2 regions of the Pseudoxanthomonas sp. 97-1-1 genome follow, and region 2 is predicted to be linked to the other one. Evidence: predicted binding sites of a transcription regulator. Region 2 holds the regulator's gene; the other holds the start of a gene.

Region 1 (6,749 bases), on a different contig from region 2:
TGAAGCCGGGCAGGGAATACACCGCGCAGGTCGATGCGCGCGACGCCGACGGCGACCCGCTGCGCTATCGCTGGACGGTGCTGCACGAAACCACCGCCACCAGCATCGGCGGCGATCGCGAGGACGTGCCGCCGGAGGTGGTGTTGGCGATGCAGGACGACGGCGAGGGCGGGGTGCGTTTCGCTGCCCCCGGCAAGCCCGGTGCGTACCGGCTGTTCGTGGACGTGCTCGATGGGCAGGGCCATGCCGCATACGCCAACCTGCCGTTCCGCGTGACGGAACGCTGAGCCGAGCCGCAGGATTGCGCGCCCGGCCGGACTGCGATGGAATGGCGCATGCGCGCCGGGGGGCGCCTCCAGGGGAACTTGATGCGGAACTTGATGATGGGCCTGCTGCTGCAGGCGGGCGTGGCGGTGTCCGTGTCGGCGCAGGAGCAGGCGCCGCAGGCGGCGGTGGTGGAGACCGGTACGCTGGTGGTGGACGTCAAGCCGTTCACCAGTGAGAAGGAACTGCCGAAGAAGGTCGACGAGCAGCTGAAGAGCGGCGCGCTGGAATGGGGCGTGCGCGATGGCCAGGTGGTGTTCTCGCTGGTCAACAAGCAATTCATCGATTTCCCGCTCAACCACATGACCCGCTACGGCCAGCAGGAGACCCTTTCGTTGCCGGCGGGCGACTACCGCGTCACCGGCATCGGCCTGGAGATGACCACCGCCTTCAGCGTGAAGAAGGTGCTGGAACGGGGCGCATTCGTGAACGAGGACGTGGTGACGTTCCGGATCGAGCCGGGCAAGACCACCACGCTGTCGGTGAATCCGGTGATCCGTCGCGACGCGACCTTCGCGGTCAATTTCTGGATGCCCACACTGATGACGCGCGTCATGACCGAGGCCGGCGAAACGCCGGAAACCGCGCTCAACACGCGTGGCCCCGCCTCGATCGCCTGGCCGCAGTATGCGGGACCGCTGAAGTTCGTCGCCAAGTGAGGCAGTGCGGGAGCTGACGGCGGACAGCGTTCCAGTCGTGGGGTCGACTGCGGGTGCTGCATCGCAGCATAATGCGTCATGGACGTTACGCCCCCGATTTCCTTCCCTTCCGTCGCCGACCAGCTCACCGCGCGCCAGATCGGCCTGATCCTGTTCGCGCTGACGCTGGGGGGCTTCGCCATCGGCACCAGCGAATTCGCCAGCATGGGGCTGATGCCGAACATGGTGGCCTCGCTCGGCGTGACCGAGCCGCAGGTCGGCCATCTGATCAGCGCCTACGCGCTGGGCGTGGTGGTGGGCGCGCCGCTGCTGGCCATCCTCGGTGCGGGCTGGAAGCGCAAGACGCTGCTGCTCGCCCTGATGGGCTTCTATGCGCTGGGCAACCTGGCCAGCGCGCTCGGGCCGACCTACGAAAGCCTGCTGGTGTTCCGCTTCATCGCCGGGCTGCCGCATGGCGCGTACTTCGGCGTGGCCGCACTGACGGCGGTGGCGATCAGCCCGCCCAACAAGCGCGGCCGTGCGATCAGCCTGGTGATGCTGGGCCTGACGCTGGCCATCCTGATCGGCAATCCGCTGGCGACCTGGCTGGGCCAGATGATCGACTGGCGCTGGGTGTTCGCCTTCGTCGCGATCATCGCGCTGGTGACGGGCGTGTTGCTGGCGGTCTGGCTGCCGGTCGGCATCGATGGCCCGAAGGCCAAGCCACTGGATGAGCTGCGTGCCTTCAACCGCGTGCCGGTCTGGCAGGCGCTGGGCATCGGCGCGATCGGTTTCGCGGGCATGTTCTGCGTCTTCAGCTACCTCGCGCCGACGATGCTGGACGTGACGCGCGTATCGCCGGCCTGGATCCCGCTGGGCCTGGCCGGTTTCGGCGTGGGCGGCGTGATCGGCAACTTCGTCGGTGGCTGGCTGTTCGACCGTTTCCAGCTGCGCGGCGCGTGGATGGTGCTGGCGTGGGCGATCGTGGCGCTGCTGCTGTTTCCGTGGCTGGCGACCACGTTGCCGACGATCCTGCTGGCCACCGTCGCCATCGGCCTGATGGGCGCGCTGGGGCCGATCCTGCAGTCGCACCTGATGGATGTGGCGGGCGATGCGCAGACGCTTGCCGCCGCGTCACACCACGCGGCCTTCAATACCGCGAATGCACTCGGCCCCTGGCTGGGCGGCATGGCGATCACTGCCGGCCTGGGCTGGACATCGACCGGCTACGTCGGTGCGGCGACCGCCGTGGTGGGCCTGCTGGTCTATGCATGGGCGCGGCATACCGCCCGCGCCGAGGCGACGGCGCTCGCCTGCGAGCTGACGCGCTGAGCTACGCGCGCTGTCGTGCGGCAACATGCGTGTCATCAAACTGAAACAAAGAGATGGCGGTCGTGGATTGCGGAATGCAGGGCGGTGGCGCGTCAATTCGCCGTGCCGCGCGCCGCTAAGGAAGGTGTATTCCTTCCCAACGTCGTACCGCCATGTCGTCCTATTCCGCTTCCCGCCCCCTCAGCCTGCAGACCAAGCTGCTGGGCGCCCTGACCCTGGGGCTTGCCGTCATCCTGTTGTGCGCGCTGGCCGGCCTGGGTTCGGCGTGGCTCAGTCTTTCCACCGAGGTGCCCGAAGAGGTGGCCCAGGCCGCGGAGGGTGAGCGCCTGAGCCGCGACTTCCGCGTGCAGGTGCAGGAGTGGAAGAACATCCTCATCCGCGGACACGACGAGGAGCAGCGGGCGAAGTACGTCGGCGCCTTCGATCGGAAGGGGCGCGAGGTGGCCGCCCTGGCGAAGACCCTGTCCAGCGGGATCGCCGATCCGCAGGCGCGCAGGCTGGCGGCCGATTTCGCCACCCAGCATCACGCGTTGGAAGGCAACTACCGCGCCGCACTGGTGCAGTTCGCGGCGGGGGGCTACGACACGCAGGAAGGCGATCGCCTGGTGAAGGGCATGGACCGCCAGTTGGGCGAGACGCTCGAAGCCCTGGTGGCGCGCACCAAGACGATTGCCGATGCGGCAGTGGTGGCGCGCTCGCAGGACGCGCGTCGCATGCTGGTGGGGTGCGCGGCCCTGTCGGTGGTGGCGGCGATCGTGCTGGTACTGGTACTGGCGTGGTGGATACGGCGGTCGGTGATCCGTCCCGTGGTCGAGGCCGCCGCTGCCGCGCGGGCGGTCGCGGCCGGGCGCCTGGACAAGCGGGTCGACGTGCGCAGTGGCGACGAGATCGGCCAGTTGGGCACGGCGATGGCCGACATGACCGCGACCCTGCAGGGCGTCATCGCCGAGCAGGGCGAAATGGCATTGCGCCACGACGAAGGCAGCATCAGCTTCCGCATGGACGATTCGCGCTTCCCCGGCGAATACGGGCGCATGGTGCGTGACACCAACGCGCTGGTGGCGTCGCACATCGCGGTGATGCAGCGGCTGGTGGAGATCATGCAGTGCTACGCGGTCGGCGACCTGTCCATCGACATGGAGGCGCTGCCCGGTGAGAAAGCCGCATTGACGGACGCCATGCGCACCACCAAGGCGAATCTCTCTGCGATCAACGCCGAAATCAGGCAGCTGGCACTGGCGGCGGCGTCGGGCGACTTCAGCCGTCGCGGCGACACGCAGCGATACCAGCACGATTTCCGCGACATGGTGGACGGCCTGAATCGCCTGATGGAAACCACGGATGGCAACCTGGCGGATGTGTCGTCGTTGCTGCAGGCCATCGCGCGCGGCGACCTGACGGCGCGCATGGAAGGCGACTTCCACGGCGTGTTCGCCACCATGCGGGACGATGCCAATGCCACGGTGGCGCAACTGCGCACCATCGTGCGCCAGATCCAGGGCGCGTCATCGTCGATCAACACGGCGGCGGGGGAGATCGCAGCGGGCAACAGCGACCTGTCGCGTCGCACCGAGCAGCAGGCGGCCAATCTGGAAGAAACCGCCGCTTCGATGGAAGAACTGACCTCCACGGTGCGCCAGAACGCCGAATCCGCACGCCAGGCGAACCAGCTGGCGATCGGTGCGGCCAGCGTGGCATCGGAAGGCGGTGCGACGGTCGCACGCGTGGTCACGACGATGACCGAGATCGAGCAGTCTTCCCGGAAGATCGCCGAGATCATCTCGGTCATCGACGGCATCGCCTTCCAGACCAACATCCTGGCCCTCAATGCGGCAGTGGAAGCGGCGCGGGCCGGCGAGCAGGGCCGTGGCTTCGCCGTGGTCGCCTCCGAAGTGCGGACGCTGGCCCAGCGCAGCGCCAATGCCGCCAGGGAGATCAAGGGCCTGATCGAGACCTCGGTGGACAAGGTGGCCGATGGCTCGGCGCTGGTGAACCAGGCCGGTGCGACGATGGGCGAAATCGTCACCGCCGTGCAGCGGGTGACCGACATCATGGCGGAGATTTCGGCTGCTTCGCAGGAGCAGAGTGCCGGGATCGAGCAGGTCAACCAGGCCATCGTGCAGATGGACGAAACCACCCAGCAGAACGCCGCGCTGGTGGAAGAGGCATCGGCCGCCGCCCGCTCGATGGAAGATCAGGCGCGAGAACTCATCGGGGCGGTGAATGTGTTCGTGCTGGATCCGCGTGCGTCGCCTGGTCTCGCCCCTGGCCGTGTACGCGCACTGGCCGCTGCCTAGTCGGGTACCGGCGCTGGCGGATTATTCGGGCGAGGTGGTCGGGGGCGGCGAACCCGACCGCCAGCGCCGCGTGGTGCGCTGGAAGAAGTGGCTGTTGGGGATCTGCAGCACGGTGTCGCCGCGTAGCGCGTCTTCTTCCAGCAGGGTGGTGTAGAGCAGATTGATGTCGATCACGCGCCCGCGCAGGCCGGGCTTGTCGCCGTTCTCCAGCACTTCGATGTGGTCGTGCACGCGGAACGGACGCGTGGTCAGGATCAGCACGCTGCAGAAGATGTTGGACAGCACGCTCCATGCGGCGAAGAACGCGACTGCGGCGACCGCGGTGAAGCCCGTCAGTGCGGTCCACAGCACGCTGCCCGATACGCCGAGCCGTCCCAATGCGAGCATGAACGCCGAAACGTAGAGCAGCACGCCGAGCAACCGGCGCGCACTCACGGCGACCTGCGCGGGCAACCGGTAGTGATCGCAGATCCGGCGCACCACGATGCGCAGCAGGCGCAACAGCAGCCAGGCGGCAAGCAGGATCCCGAGCGCCTGCGCGACGGGAATCGCGAGGCTCGCCCATTCCTGCAACCAGTCGGGAAGTCGCAGCGACGCCATCAGCCTTCCTGCCGCGATGCATGACGCGCCGTCGGCGCCTTTGCCAGTGAGAGTTGGATGTTCATGCTGGAAGGGTGGCCCGCGCCTCGCGGATGGTCAACCGCGCGCATCATGGGTCGAAGGCATGGGCCTTGCCGCATGCGTAGACGTGGTTGTAGTCGCTGGACATGCACTGGTAGAAGTCGCGCCGCGCGCCGGTGGCGGCCGCACAGTCTTCCGCGGTCAGTGCAGCCAGCAGGCGCTTCAGCGCCGGGGTGGCCGCATCGTAGGCGGGCTGGCTCATGTAGCCGGCGCGCAGGTTCTTCTCGCCGACCTCCAGCATGGTCTCCACGCCCCAGCGGGCGTTCTCCACGGCCTTGTCGCATGACAGGGCCGGCGAGGTGTCGCTCACCTGCGCCAGGTGCCCGGCGATCGCGGTGACATCGGCCTGGACGTCCGGAGGGAGTTCACGCGGGGCGGCCGGCTCGCCGCCGCAGGCCATGCCCGCCACCAGCGACAACGCTGCCAGCGCCGGAATGTGGAGAACCCCAGGGCGGTGGGAACGGCAGGGTCCTGCGGTCATGGATTTGATGCGCGTTTGAAGTTTGGTTGCGCATTCTATGGCAGGTGGATCGTGGGTCCGGTACGGCAGGTGCAGCGCGCGAAGGCACGGGCTGCTTGTGATGCACGGTCCCCCTTGCAAGAATGCCGTGGGGCCGGGTCTGGCGCGGGCAGGAAGCGCCGCCCGTCGTATCCGGACCCCAGACACTTCCACTATGTGAGGACCACATGACCTACAAGCTACTTGCCGCCATCGCGCTCGCCCTGTCGAGCGTGGCGCCCGCGGCCATCGCGGGTGAATGCGAGGACAACTTCAGCAAGTCCGGCAGCATTTTCTCCGGCACCGATTTCAGCAGCCGCGTCACCGTGCCGGACTCGACCGTCAAGGATGCGATGGGCCAGCTGCGCGGCATCATGATCGCCGAGAAGATGGACGTGATCACCGAGGATGCGGAGACCGGTTCCATGCTGGTCGAACAGCGTTCCACCGGCACCACGCGCGCCATTCCCACCCTGATCAACGTGAGCGCCGAGGGCAAGGATGCGATCGTGCAGATGACGGTCAAGACCGAGAAGGGCCAGATCGCCAAGGCTGATGCCATGCGTCCCTACATGTGCACGCTGTTCGCCAAGTTGAAGGGGGGCAAGGAAGGCCGTGCCGCCGCGGCCCAGGGCGCGAAGACGCAGAACAACGCCGATGTCACGGTGAAGGACGTCTTCATTTTCTCGCGCGAGATCGCGCGTGAAGCCAAGGGCAATGCCGTGGCCGTCACCGCGCGCCACAAGGGCCGCAACTACGCGTTGCGTGGCCGGGTGGACTACGTGCAGGAAGATGGCGAGGACTACAACGTGTCCTTCGAGATCCCCGACCAGAGCAAGATGCTGATCCAGGTGCCGGGCGACAACGAGCCGCGCGTGGGCGTGGCGTGCCTGTTCCGTCCCAACCAGCTGGCCAACGTGCTGACGTTCCGCAAGGGCGACAAGGTGACGTTCAAGGGCCAGTTCCTGCGCTATGACG
Region 2 (6,749 bases):
TGCCCGGCAAGCAGATGGCCATCGACGCCGACCTCAATGCCGGCATCCTGACCCGCGAGGAAGCCAAGGCCCGCCGCGAGGAAGTGCGCGAGGAAGCCGATTTCTACGGCGCGATGGACGGTGCCAACAAGTTCATCCGCGGCGACGCCATCGCCGGCATCCTGATCCTGTTCATCAACCTGGTCGGCGGCTTTGCCGTGGGCATGTTCCAGCACGGCATGGCGGCGGCGGACGCGGCCTCCACCTACACCCTGCTGTCGATCGGCGACGGCCTGGTCGCGCAGCTGCCTGCGTTGCTGGTGTCGTCTTCGGTCGCCATGCTGGTGACGCGCGCCTCGCGCTCGCAGGACATGGGCCAGGCGGTGATGGGCCAGGCCTTCGGCCAGCACAAGGCGCTGGCGGTGTCGGCGGGCGTACTGGGCCTGGTCGGGCTGGTGCCCGGCATGCCCAACGTCGCCTTTTTGACGCTCGCGGCCGGCCTGGGCTACCTGGCCTGGAAAATGTGGAAGCGGACCCAGGAAAGCCCCGAGGCCGCTGCCGGCGACCTGGCGGCCCTGCCTGCACCCGGAGCCCCCGACCGCAATGCCGAACTGACCTGGGACGAGCTGCGCCCGGTCGACCCACTTGGCCTGGAAGTCGGCTACCGGCTGATCCCGCTGGTCGACAAGAACCAGGGCGGCGAACTGATGTCGCGGATCAAGGCCGTGCGCCGCAAGCTGACCCAGGACCTCGGCTTCCTGGTGCCGCCGGTACACATCCGCGACAACCTCGAACTGCCGTCCAACGGCTACCGCCTGCTGGTGCATGGCGTGCCGGTGGCGTCGGCCGAGATCCATCCCGACCGCGAGCTGGCCCTCGATCCGGGCGGCGCGTTCGGCGCCATCGACGGCATCCCCGGCAAGGACCCGGCGTTCGGGCTGGACGCGGTGTGGATCCAGTCGCACCAGAAAGCCACCGCCGAATCGCTGGGCTATACGGTGGTCGATCCGGCCACCGTGATGGCCACCCACCTCTCGCATCTGGTACGCGAACACGCGCCGGAGCTGCTGGGCCACGAGGAAGTGCAGCAGCTGCTGTCCCAGCTGGGCCGCAGCGCGCCGAAGCTGGTCGAGGACCTCACCCCGAAGGCGCTGCCGCTGGCCACGGTGGTGCGCGTGCTGCAGAACCTGCTGATCGAGCGCGTGCCGATCCGCCAGCTGCGCCGCATCGTCGAGGCGCTGGTCGAGTTCGCCCCGCAGAACGCCGATCCGGCCGCACTGACCGCTGCGGTACGCACCTCGCTGGGCCGGTTCATCGTGCAGGAAATCTCCGGCATGGCGCCGGAACTGCCCGTCTATACCTTGGCGCCGAATCTGGAACGCGTCTTGCAGGACAGTACCCAGGGAACCGGCGCGGCGCTGGAACCGGGACTGGCGGAACGCCTGCACCAGAGCCTCGCCGACGTGGTGAACAAGCAGGAAGCCCGCAGCGAGCCTGCGGTGGTGCTGGTACCGGGTTCGGTCCGCGCCGCCCTCGCCCGCCTGGTCCGCCACAGCGTCCCCTCGCTGTCGGTGCTGGCCTACAGCGAGGTTCCCGAGGACAAGCGGTTGAAGCTGGTCGGCACGATCAGCTGAGACCGGAAGCAGCAGAACCCGACGCGACATCGAACCGGATAGCACGCCATGAAAATCAAACGCTTCGTCGCCCCCGACATGCGCACCGCCTTCGCGATGGTCCGGCAGGAACACGGCCCGGACGCGGTGATCCTGTCCAACCGGGTGACCGAGGATGGCATCGAGATCGTTGCTGCCAGCAATTACGACGAAGCGCTGGTGCAGCGCACGCTGGAAGCGATGCGCCCGGCCACGCCCCCTGCGCCGCTGCATCCGCTGCTCGACCCGGCGCCGCAGGCACCGACCGCGAACGCTCCGGCCCTGTCACCGGCCGAAGCCGCCGCCAGCTACTTCGCCCGCCGCCAGCCGGCCGTCCCCGCTGCACCGCGTGCCGGGACCGCCAAGCCGGCCGTCGCCGCACCTGCGTCGATCGCACCGCCGGCAGCACCCGTCGCAGCGCCACGCGCGCCGGTGGCCGCCACGCCCGCGCCGATCACCGGCGAGATTCCGGCGCCGGTCGTCCGCGACATCGCGCCGCTGCTGATCGAACCCGAATCCTTCGCCGCCAAGCTGGCCGCCTGCCTGCCGGCCGCTCCCGCCAACGAGCCGGTCGCCGCGAGCGAACCCGCTGCACCGCCGCGCCGTCAGCCCGCGCCGCGCGCCGACGCCGATGACACGCTCGACCTGGATGCGCTGCTGCCCTCGATCGCGCCGCCGGTGTCGCTGCCGGAACCCGAGCCTGCGCCGGTCGTCGCGCTGCACGCCACGCGTGCACCGGTGATCGCACCGGTACCGGCGCCCGCTGCCGTCACCGTACCGACGCTGACCGTCGTCACCGACAACGCCACGCACGCCCGCGAGAGCGACGAGCAGCTGGTGCAGATGCGCGGCGAACTGTCCGCCATGCGCGAGATGATCGAGCGCGAGATGCACCGCCTCACCGACGAACGCCTGCGCGGTTCGCCGGTGCGGATGCAGGCGATGGAACTGATGGAAGACTACGGCTTCGACGCCGGCATCACCCGCGACATCGCCCTGCAGATTCCCGCCGACACCGAATTGCACCGCGGCCGTGGCCTGATGCTGGGCCTGCTGTCGAAGAAGCTGCCGGTGGTCGACACCGACCTGCTGGAAACCGGCGGCGTCATCGCGCTGGTGGGCCCCACCGGCGCGGGCAAGACCACCACCATCGCCAAGCTCGCCGCCTGCTTCGCGCAGCGCTACAACGCACGCGACGTGGCGCTGATCACCACCGACACCGTGCGGGTCGGCGGTCGCGAGCAACTGCACGGCTACGGCCGCCAGCTCGGCATCGCCGTGCACGAGGCCGACAGCGCGCAGGCCCTCGCACTGCTGCTGGAGCGCCTGCGCGACTACAAGCTGGTACTGATCGATACCGCCGGCCTGGGCCAGCGCGACCGCAACCTGGTGGGCCAGCTCAACTGGCTGCGCGCATCGGGCCAGGTGAAGACCCTGCTGTGCCTGCCGGCCAACTCGCACTTCTCCGACCTGGACGAGGTCGTCCGCCGCTTCAGCAGCGTGCAGCCGCAAGGCGTGGTGCTGACCAAGCTGGACGAGACAGGCCGCCTGGGCAGCGCCCTGTCGGTGGTCGTGGACCACCAGCTGCCGATGACCTGGGTAACCGACGGCCAGCGCGTTCCCCACGATCTCCACCGCGCCAACAGCGCCCACCTCGTGCTGCGGCTGGACCAGCTGCGCCGCGAAGCCGACGAACCCTGCTCGACCGAGGCCACCCATGTCGCCTGACCACCTGCTGCAGACCAATCCCCGCAGCACGCCGCCGGCCGCCGGCGCATTCCATCCCGTGCGCGTCATCGCCATCACCGGTGGCAAGGGCGGCGTGGGCAAGACCAACGTGTCGGTCAACCTGGCCGTGTCGCTGGCCGAAATGGGCAAGCGCACGCTGCTGATGGACGCCGACCTGGGCCTGGCCAACGTGGACGTGCTGCTCGGGTTGTCGCCGAAGTTCACCCTCGCCGACCTGGTCGCAGGACGTTGCGGACTGGAAGACGTACTGCTGGAAGGCCCCGAGGGCGTGCTGGTGGTTCCCGCCTCGTCGGGTTTCCGCCACATGGCCGAACTGGCGCCGGCCGAGCACGTGGGCCTGGTCAACGTGTTCTCCGAACTGCAGCGGGCGCTGGATTTCATGGTGGTCGACACCGCCGCCGGCATCACCGACAGCGTGCTGACCTTCTGCCAGGCCGCGCAGGACACCGTGGTGGTGGTCTGCGACGAGCCGGCCTCGATCACCGACGCCTACGCGCTGATCAAGGTGCTGGCGCGCGAGCGCGGCCTGGACCGCGTGCACGTCATCGCCAATATGGTCCGCGACCCCAACGAGGGCCGGAAGCTGTATGAAAAACTCGCCCGCGTCTGCGAGCGTTTCCTCGGCGATGTCGCCCTGCACTACCTCGGCGCGGTGCCGCAGGACGACTGGCTGCGCCGTGCGGTGCAGCGCCAGCAGCCCGTCGTGAAAGCCTATCCGGGCAGCCCGTCGGCCCGCGCCATCGCCGAGATCGCGCGCATGACGGCACGCTGGCAGCCGCCTCTGGGAGCGCGCGGCAACGTCGAGTTCTTCGTCGAACGCCTGATCCAGCGGGGAGTCGCCGCATGAACACCGCCGCCGCCCAATACCGCGCCGTACAGCGCAGCAGTGCGAACGATTTCGTCACCCAGCACGCCGACCTGGTCCGCCGCATCGCCCATCACCTGGCCGCGCGCCTGCCGGCCAGCGTGGAGATCGACGACCTGGTGCAGGCCGGCATGATCGGCCTGCTGGAAGCCTCGCGCAGCTACGATGCCGAGCAGGGCGCCTCGTTCGAGACCTACGCCTCCATCCGCATCCGCGGGTCGATGATCGACGAGATCCGCCGCGGCGACTGGGTACCGCGCTCGGTCCACCGTCGCGCCCGCCAGGCGGCCGCCACCGTGCGCGAGATCGAACAGCGCACCGGCCGTGCCGCCATCGCCACCGAAGTGGCGAGTGCGATGGAAATGCCGCTGCCCGAGTACCTGCGCCTGATGGAAGATGCCGCGCGTGGCCAGGTGCTGAGCCTGGAATCGCACATCGACGACCATGGCGAACCCAACACCGCGCGTACCGGCGGCCCCTCGCCGCAGCAGCACCTGGAGCGCAGCGAGTTCCGCCAGCAACTGGTCAAGGCCATCGGCCACCTGCCCGAACGGGAGCAGCTGGTGCTGTCCATGTACTACGAGCAGGAGCTCAACCTGAAGGAGATCGGCGCCGTCCTCGGCGTCAGCGAGTCGCGCGTCTGCCAGATCCACGGCCAGGCCATGGTGCGGCTGCGCGGACGCCTGCAGGTGTTCGAGAAGGCCGACGCCGGCCTGGAAGACAACGACTGAAGAATCCCCACGGCCTGCCGATAAGGCTCCGGTAGGCCGCCGCGTGCAGCCCCTGCCTTGCCGTCGCCCCTGACCGGGCACGCTTTACTGGAGTTCGATGTGACCGCCAACAAGAACATGCGCATCCTCATCGTGGACGACTTTTCCACCATGCGCCGCATCATCAAGAATCTGCTCAATGACCTGGGCTATACCAATACCGCCGAGGCCGAAGACGGCAACAGCGCGTTGACCGCACTGTCCCAGGGCAGCTTCGAGTTCGTGGTCACCGACTGGAACATGCCCGGCATGACCGGCATCGAGCTGCTGAAGGCCATCCGCGCCGACGACCGCTACAAGACCCTGCCGGTGCTGATGGTCACCGCCGAGGCCAAGCGCGAGCAGATCATCGAGGCGGCGCAGAACGGCGTGAACGGCTACATCATCAAGCCGTTCACCGCGCAGACGCTGGAAGAGAAGCTGGGCAAGATCTTCGAACGCCTGGGAGCCGCTGCCTGATGAGCGCCGTGGCCGATGTCGCCGGCGCACGCGCCGCGCTGGTGGAAAAACTGCAGCACGCGCTGGATGCCCTGGAACAGGGCGACGAAGCCGGCTGGCGTCGCGAACTGGATGCCATCGCCGCCTGGCGCACGCAGCCGATGATGCAGGGCCTGGGCCGCCTGGCGCGCGAGCTGGCGCAGACGCTGGGCGAACTGCCACCCACCGGACCGGGCGAGCTGGACGACGCCTGCGCGCGCCTGGACCATGTGGTGGAAATGACCGAACAGGCCAGCCACGCCACGCTGGACCTGGCCGAACAGTGCCGTGGCTACGCCACCCAACTGAAGGGCACCGCGCTGTCGCCCGAGCAGGCGGCGCTGGTGGACAGCATCGGCAAGGGGCTGTCGGAGATGGCCCTGGCGCAGAGCTACCAGGACCTCACCGGCCAGATCATCCGTCGCGTCGCGGGCATCGTCCGTCGCGTGCACGAGGGCTTCGGCGCGCTGGGCCTGCCGCCGCCGGAGAAGAAGAACCCTTCAGATCTGGCCGGTCCGGCCGTTGCTGGTCTGGACCGCAACGCGTTTTCACAGAACGACGCAGACGACCTGCTCTCCGGACTGGGGCTGTAGGCACCCGCGAACGCGCAGCGGAACCGGAGACCTGCCATGCCCGACGCTTCCGCCCGCCGTTCCTGCCATCCCCTCGTCCTGCTGTTCGTGGGATCGCTGCTGGTCTGCGATGTCCTGGTCGGCCGCTTCCTGCGGCGTCGCCACGCGCACGCCCTGCACCTGCTCGACTCCTCCCGCTGATCACCCGTCCCGGTACCTGCCCCGCCCATGTCCGCCGTCACCCCTGAAATCGCCGCCGACTTCCTGATCGAAGCGCAGGAAATCCTCGACCGGCTGGGCGAGCAACTGGTCACGCTGGAACAGGACCCCTCCGACAGCGAGCAGCTGAACGCGGTATTCCGCGGCTTCCACACCCTGAAGGGCGGCGCCGGCTTCCTCGGCATCCAGCCGATGGTCAACCTGTGCCATGCGGCCGAAGAGACGCTGGGCCTGGTGCGCGCCGGCCAGGCGACGCTGGAACCGCAACACTTCGATGCCGCCCAGCAATCGCTGGACTGGCTGCAACAGATGCTGGATGCGATCGGTGCCGGCGAAGACCCGCCGCACGCCCCGCAGATGCTGATCGACCAGTTCGATACCCGGGGGGATGCCGCACCCGCCGCGCCGAAACCCACCGCCGCGACAAGCGCCGCGCCCGCTGCGGCCGGCGCGGACCTGATCAGCG

Evidence for each region. Region 2 encodes FliA, which starts transcription of late flagellar genes. Its sites were predicted from a motif close to TAAAGTTTNNCNNNCNNNGGCCGATAA; they were not measured.
Region 1: a site for FliA is predicted at 2,387-2,413, ahead of AC3DET_RS13165 (methyl-accepting chemotaxis protein). Genes of this name have one in related genera too.

What each region holds. Positions count from the first base shown of each region.
Region 1 is NZ_JBYMTJ010000003.1:292,712-299,460, forward strand. Features, by position in the region: gene AC3DET_RS13150 (glycoside hydrolase family 2 TIM barrel-domain containing protein) at 1-287, shown strand, start outside; gene AC3DET_RS13155 (hypothetical protein) at 369-983, shown strand; gene AC3DET_RS13160 (MFS transporter) at 1,062-2,294, shown strand; gene AC3DET_RS13165 (methyl-accepting chemotaxis protein) at 2,447-4,591, shown strand; gene AC3DET_RS13170 (mechanosensitive ion channel domain-containing protein) at 4,613-5,191, opposite strand; gene AC3DET_RS13175 (hypothetical protein) at 5,301-5,753, opposite strand; gene AC3DET_RS13180 (hypothetical protein) at 5,960-6,749, shown strand, end outside.
Region 2 is NZ_JBYMTJ010000002.1:724,357-731,105, reverse strand. Features, by position in the region: gene flhA (flagellar biosynthesis protein FlhA) at 1-1,613, shown strand, start outside; gene flhF (flagellar biosynthesis GTPase FlhF) at 1,662-3,359, shown strand; partial or broken gene AC3DET_RS10615 (MinD/ParA family protein) at 3,415-4,227, shown strand; gene AC3DET_RS10610 (RNA polymerase sigma factor FliA) at 4,224-4,976, shown strand; gene AC3DET_RS10605 (chemotaxis response regulator CheY) at 5,094-5,474, shown strand; gene AC3DET_RS10600 (protein phosphatase CheZ) at 5,474-6,085, shown strand; gene AC3DET_RS10595 (hypothetical protein) at 6,122-6,265, shown strand; gene AC3DET_RS10590 (chemotaxis protein CheA) at 6,293-6,749, shown strand, end outside.